DNA from 2 places in the Micromonospora sp. NPDC047465 genome. Region 1 is predicted to be linked to the other one. Evidence: predicted binding sites of a transcription regulator. Region 1 holds the regulator's gene; the other holds the start of a gene.
What was found. The regulator HrcA, encoded in region 1, represses chaperone genes, less so after heat shock. The targets are predictions, from matches to a motif close to GGTTNGCACNCTCNNNNNGAGNGTGCNAACC.
Positions count from the first base shown of each region.

Region 2: groES (co-chaperone GroES) is a predicted target of HrcA. The motif match lies at 1,776-1,806, and genes of this name have one in related genera.

Region 1 covers NZ_JBEYTP010000026.1:61,851-65,257, forward strand. The annotation lists gene hemW (radical SAM family heme chaperone HemW) at 1-53, shown strand, start outside; gene ABZ793_RS22710 (DUF4870 domain-containing protein) at 179-841, opposite strand; gene hrcA (heat-inducible transcriptional repressor HrcA) at 1,087-2,109, shown strand; gene dnaJ (molecular chaperone DnaJ) at 2,183-3,328, shown strand.
Region 2 covers NZ_JBEYTP010000009.1:49,503-52,909, reverse strand. The annotation lists gene groL (chaperonin GroEL) at 1-1,257, opposite strand, end outside; gene groES (co-chaperone GroES) at 1,328-1,642, opposite strand; gene ABZ793_RS11215 (methyltransferase domain-containing protein) at 1,892-3,076, shown strand; gene ybaK (Cys-tRNA(Pro) deacylase) at 3,127-3,407, shown strand, end outside.

The sequences.
Region 1 (3,407 bases):
CCCTGCGGGGGCGGTTGCTCGCCGACGCGGTCGTCCGCGACCTGCTGCCCTGAGGCGCGGAGGCCCCGCCGTGCGGCGGCGCGGGCGGGGAGGCCCCGCCATGTGGCGGCGCGGTCGGGAAGGCCCACGCCGTGTGGCGGCGCGTGGCCGGTCCGGCCGGGGGAGCGGCCGGCCCGGCTCACCTGGTGAAGCTGTAGGCCATCGGGTAGCGGTAGAGCACGCCCTCGTTGGCCTTGACCCCGGCGACGATCCCGAAGATCAGCGGCACCAGCCAGACGAGCATCGGGACGAAGAACAGGATCCCGCAGGTGATCAGGGTGAGCACCCAGCTCAGCACGCCCACGATCGCCCAGGTGATCTGGAAGTTCAGCGCCGCGACGGCGTGCGCCCGGACGGTCGGCGACTGTTGCCCCCGGGCCATCAGCGCGATGAGCGGCGCGACCCAGCCGAGCAGGCCGCCGCCGACGATCACCCCGACCGCGCCGCCGAAGTGGGCGATCAGGGCCCAGTTCTTGTCCTCGTTGTTGGCGTAGCCGCCGGTGGGCGCGCCGTAGCCGCCGCCGGTCGGATAGCCGACCCCCGGCGGGGGGTAGCCGCCCGGCGGGGGATAGCCCCCGGGCGGCGGGTAGCCACCCGGCGGAGGGTAGCCGCCCGACGGCGGTTGGTCACCGGTGGGCGGCGGATAGCCACCGGGCGGGGGATAGCCGCCCGGGCCCGGTGCCCCGGACAGTGGTGCGGTGGGTTCGTCGGAGCCGGCCGGCCCGGGAACCCCCGACGGAGCGGCCGGGTCCGGCCGGTCGCCGGGGTCCCCCGCTCTGGGAGGGCGAGGTGGTTCAGTCATGGACGTCACGGTAGGGGCCGCGGGCAAGGCCGCACCAGAGCGACTCCGACCGGGATGTCCGGATGATCGGCTCTGGCGCCGCCGCCTCCGCGGGCCGTGTGGCGCCGGTCGGATCGCCGTCCCAGGTTGATCATCGCGTCGGCGGGCGCGCCGACGTAGACTGGCACTCGTCCGTAGCGAGTGCCAGCAACCCGCCCGCCCCTCGGGGCGCGGGGGGTCCGACGTGCGACAGGAGGTGGGGAACGATGGGTCTCGACGACCGCAAGCTCGCCGTGCTGCGCGCGATCGTCGAGGACTACGTCGCCACGCAGGAGCCCGTCGGCAGCAAGTCGCTGGTCGAGCGGCACCAGCTCGGGGTCTCCCCGGCGACCGTCCGCAACGACATGGCCGTGCTGGAGGAGGAGGGCTACATCCGCCAGCCGCACACCAGCGCCGGCCGGGTGCCCACCGACCGCGGCTACCGGCTCTTCGTGGACCGGCTGTCCAAGGTCAAGCCGCTCAGCCCGGCCGAGCGCCGCGCGATCGAGCGTTTCCTGGTCGGCGCGGTCGACCTCGACGACGTGGTGCACCGCACCGTACGGCTGCTGGCGCAGCTGACCCGGCAGGTCGCCGTGGTGCAGTACCCGAGCCTGGCCCGCTCCTCCGTCCGCCACCTGGAGCTGGTGCCGATCTCCACGACCCGGCTGATGCTGGTCATGATCGCCGACACCGGCCGGGTCGAGCAGCGGCTGGTCGAGCTGCCCGGGCCGATCCCCGCCGACGACGTCACGGACCTGCGCCGGCTGGTCAACGAGAAGCTGGTCGGCACCCGGCTGTCCGAGACCCCGCCGCTGGTGCAGGCGCTGGTCGACGAGTCGGTGCCGCACCTGCGGCCGGCCATGACCACCCTCTCCACCGTGCTGCTGGAGACGCTGGTCGAGCGGCACGAGGAGCGGATCGCGCTGGCCGGCACGGCCAATCTCACCCGCGGCGGCCTGCTCGACTTCCAGGGCTCGCTGCGCCCCATCCTGGAGGCGCTGGAGGAGGAGGTCGTGCTGCTCAAGCTCATCGGCGAGGCGGAGCCGAGCACGACCCGGGTGCTGATCGGCGACGAGAACGAGATCGACAACCTGCGCGCCGCCTCGGTGGTCAGCACCGGCTACGGGCCGGGCGCGACGATCGTGGGTGGGCTCGGCGTGCTCGGGCCGACCCGGATGGACTACCCCGGCACCATCGCCACGGTGAGGGCCGTGGCACGCTACGTGGGCGAGCTGCTGGCCCAGAACTGACCAGTCAGGGCCGACGGCCGGCTCCGGCCGACGACCGGCGCAACGCGAGACGAACATGAGGACACGGAACGCAGTGGCCAGGGACTACTACGGCATTCTCGGGGTGAGCCGGGAAGCCTCCGACGACGAGATCAAGCGCGCCTACCGGAAGCTGGCGCGGCAGTTCCACCCGGACGTCAATCCGGACCCGGAGGCACAGGAGAAGTTCAAGGACATCAACGCCGCGTACGAGGTCCTCTCGGACGACCGGAAACGGCAGATCGTCGACCTGGGCGGCGACCCGCTCGCCCCGGGCGGCGGGGGCGCGGGAGGCCCGGGCGGTCCCGGCGGCGCCGGCCCGTTCGTCGGCTTCCAGGACATCATGGACGCGTTCTTCGGCGGCGCGGCCGGCGGGTCGCGGGGCCCGCGACCGCGGACCCGGCCGGGCGCCGACGCGATCCTGCGGCTGGAGCTGGACCTGAACGAGACCGCGTTCGGCGTCGAGGCGCCGATCACCGTCGACACCGCCGTGCTCTGCACCACCTGCTCCGGCGCCGGCACCGCGGCCGGCACCCATCTCGCCACCTGCGAGGCGTGCGGCGGCCGTGGCGAGGTGCAGTCGGTGCAGCGCACCTTCCTCGGTCAGGTGGTCTCCGCGCGCCCCTGCACCGTCTGCCAGGGCTACGGCACCACCATCCCGCACCCCTGCCCGACGTGCGCCGGCGACGGCCGTGTCCGCACCCGGCGTTCGCTGACCGTCAAGATCCCCGCCGGGGTCGAGGACGGCATGCGCATCCGGCTGGCCCAGCAGGGCGAGGTCGGCCCGGGCGGCGGCACCGCCGGCGACCTCTACGTCGAGATCCACGAGCGGCCGCACGACGTCTACTCCCGCAAGGGCGACGACCTGCACTGCCGGGTCACCGTGCCGATGACCGCCGCCGCCCTCGGCACCCGGCTGACCATCAAGACGCTGGACAGCGAGGAGACGGTCGACGTCAAGGCCGGCACCCAGCCGGGCAGCACGCTGCGGCTGCGCGCCCGGGGCGTGCCGCACCTGCGCGGCACCGGCCGGGGCGACCTCTACGTCCACCTCGACGTGCGTACCCCGACGAAGCTCGACGCCGACCAGGAGCGGATGCTGCGCGACTTCGCCAAGACCCGGGGCGAGGAGGTCGCCGAGCTGACCAAGCAGGGCGGCTTCTTCTCCCGGATGCGCGACGCCTTCAACGGCCACGCCTGACGGCACGCCCCCGGGCCGCCGCGCTCCGCGGCGGCCCGGTCGGCTCCACCGCCCTCGCCGCCCCGACGGCCGCCGGGGC
Region 2 (3,407 bases), on a different contig from region 1:
CTGCGCCAGGGCGGCGCCGCCGCCCGGGACGGTACCCTCCTCGACCGCGGCCTTGGTCGCGGCGATCGCGTCCTCGATGCGGTGCTTGCGCTCCTTCATCTCGACCTCGGTCGCGGCACCGACCTTGATGACCGCGATGCCGCCGGACAGCTTGGCCAGCCGCTCGGCGAGCTTCTCCCGGTCCCAGTCGGAGTCGGAGGCCTCGATCTCCTTGCGGATCTGGGCCACCCGGTCCGCGACCTCGCTCGCCTGGCCGCCGCCGTCGACGATCGTGGTGTTCTCCTTGTCGACCACCACGCGCCGGGCGCTGCCGAGCACCTCCAGGCCCACCTGGTCGAGCTTGTAGCCCAGTTCCGGGGCGACCAGCTCGGCGCCGGTGAGGATCGCCATGTCCTGAAGCATCGCCTTGCGGCGGTCGCCGAAGCCCGGGGCCTTGACCGCGCAGACCTTGAGGGTCTTGCGGATCGAGTTGACCACCAGGGTGGACAGCGCCTGGCCCTCGACGTCCTCGGCGATGATCAGCAGCGGCTTGCTGTTCTGGAGGACCTTCTCCAGCAGCGGCAGCAGCTCCTCGATCGCCGAGATCTTCTGGGTGGTGATCAGGATGTACGGGTCCTCCAGGACCGACTCCTGCCCCTCCACGTCGGTGACGAAGTTCGGCGAGATGAAGCCCTTGTCGAACTGGAGGCCCTCGGTGACGTCCAGCTCGGTGGTGAGCGCGGAGCCCTCCTCGACGGTGATGACACCGTCGCGGCCGACCCTCTCCATCGCCTCGGCGATCAGCTCGCCGATGGTGGCGTCCTGCGCGGAGATGGTCGCGACGTGCGCGATCGACTTCTTGTCGGCGACCTCGACCGCGCGGCCGAGCAGCGCCTCGGAGACCTTGGCGGCCGCCGCGTCGATGCCCCGCTTGAGGCCGGTCGGGTTGGCTCCGGCCGCCACGTTGCGCAGGCCCTCGCGGACCATCGCCTGGGCCAGCACGGTGGCGGTGGTGGTCCCGTCGCCGGCGACGTCGTTGGTCTTGGTCGCCACCTCCTTGACCAGCTGCGCGCCGAGGTTCTCGTACGGGTTGGTGAGCTCGATCTCCTTGGCGATGGTCACGCCGTCGTTGGTGATCGTGGGCGCACCGAATTTCTTGTCCAGGACGACGTTGCGCCCGCGCGGGCCGAGGGTCACCTTGACCGCGTCCGCGAGGGCGTTGACACCGTGCTCGAGCAGGTGCCGGGCGTCGTCCGAGAAGCTCAGGATCTTCGCCATGAATGTCCCTTCGAAGCGACGTTGCCCCGGCCCGGCGAGCCGGACCGGGGCAACGACACTGATCGGTTGCTTACTTCTCGATGACCGCGAGGACGTCGCGGGCGGAGAGCACCAGGTACTCCTCGCCGGCGTACTTGACCTCGGTGCCGCCGTACTTCGAGTAGATGACGGTGTCGCCGACCTTGACGTCAACCGGGATCCGGTTGCCCTTGTCGTCGACGCGGCCCGGGCCGACAGCGAGGACGGTGCCCTCCTGCGGCTTCTCCTTGGCGGTGTCGGGGATCACGATGCCCGACGCCGTGGTGGTCTCAGCCTCGTTCGCCTGGACCAGGATCCGGTCCTCGAGCGGCTTGATCGCAACCTTGGTCGCGGTAGTCACGGGCATACCCTCCTGGGGTACTGGTTTCGTTACCGGCCGGCGAGCCGACCAGCGTCAATCTGCCACATGCCACCGGGCGGGGCCGTCGTCGCGGGTGCCGGTCCGCCTGGCGTTCAGCGCCCAGGCCTGACGGCCCGGAAGCTGGCACCCTCGGGGTGAGAGTGCTAATCGCAGGTTATTCCTCGGCTAGCACTCCGTCAAGGAGAGTGCCAACCCGCCGGCCGGCGCGTCGGGCCGGGCGGCCAGAATGACCGCGTGGACCTCGACCAGCTCGCCGCCCTGCGTACGCCCGAGGGGTCGGCCGCGCTCGACGCGGCCGCGCGGGTGGCCGGCGGCGACCCGCTGGCCGCGGCGGCCGCGCTCCGTTCCGCCGGGATGCCGCCCGCGCTGGCGGCGGCCGCGCTCACCCAGGCCGAGCTGCGCCGCCGGGCGGTCGGCAAGTTCGGGCCGGCGGCGGCGGGGATGTTCCTGACCCGGGCCGGGCTGGAGCAGGCCACCCGCGGCGCCGTCGCGGCGCGGCGCGCGCGCCGGCTGCGCGCCGCCGGCGTACGCACCCTGGCCGACCTCGGGTGCGGCCTCGGCGCGGACGCGCTCGCCGCCGCGCGGGCCGGCATCCGCGTGTACGGGGTGGAGGCCGACCCGGTGACCGCCGCGATGGCCGCCGCCAACGCGGAGGCGGCCGGGCTGGCCGAGCTGTTCACGGTGGAGTGCGGCGACGCCACGGCGTTCGACGTCAGCCGGGTCGACGGGGTGTTCTGCGACCCGGCGCGGCGGAAGGCGGGCACCGGGCGACGGGTCTTCGACCCGAACGCCTACTCCCCGCCCTGGGACTTCGTCGTCGGCCTGGCCGCGCGGGTGCCGTACACGGTGGTGAAGGTGGCGCCCGGGATCGACCACGCGCTGATCCCCGCGGGCGCCGAGGCGGAGTGGGTGAGCGCGGACGGCGACCTGGTCGAGGCGGCGCTGTGGTGCGGCCGGCTCGCCGAGGTCCCCCGCCGGGCCACCCTGCTGCGCGGTGCCGCCGCGCACGCGCTGACCGGCTCCGGCGACGCCGAGGCGCCGGTCGGGCCGGTCCGCCGCTTCCTGTACGACCCGGACCCGGCGGTGGTCCGCGCGCACCTGGTCGCGGAGCTGGCCGGCGCCCTCGACGCGACGCTGGCCGACCCGAGCATCGCCTACCTCTACGCGGACGCCCCGGCGGCGACCCCGTTCGGCCGCTGCCTGGAGGTCACCGACGTGCTGCCGTTCTCGCTCAAGCGGCTGCGGGCGCTGCTGCGGGACCGCCGGGTCGGGCGGGTGGAGATCCTCAAGCGCGGCTCCGCGCTGGAGCCGGAGAAGTTGCGGCGGGACCTGCGGCTGGCCGGCGACGAGGCGGCCAGCCTGGTGCTGACCCGGGTCGCCGGGGCGCCGACGGCGCTGGTCTGCCGGCCGGTCGGGTAGCCGGCCTTATCGGCTCGCGGGTCACCCGGAGCCGGGTTAGCTTGACGGTCATGGCGGGACAGGGCACTCCGGCGACCGCGCTGCTGACGAAGCGGAAGATCGCCCACAGCACGCATCCGTACGACGTCTCCCCCGACGCGCCGAACTACGGCGCGCTGGTCGCGGCGGCGCTGGGGGTGCCGCCGGAGCGGGTGTTCAAGTCGCTGGTCGCCGAGGTCGACGGCGCGCTGACCGTGGCGGTCGTGCCGGTCACCGGCGAGCTGGACCTCAAGGCGCTCGCCGCGGCGGTCGGCGGCAAGCGGGCCGCCATGGCCGATCGGGCGGTGGCCGA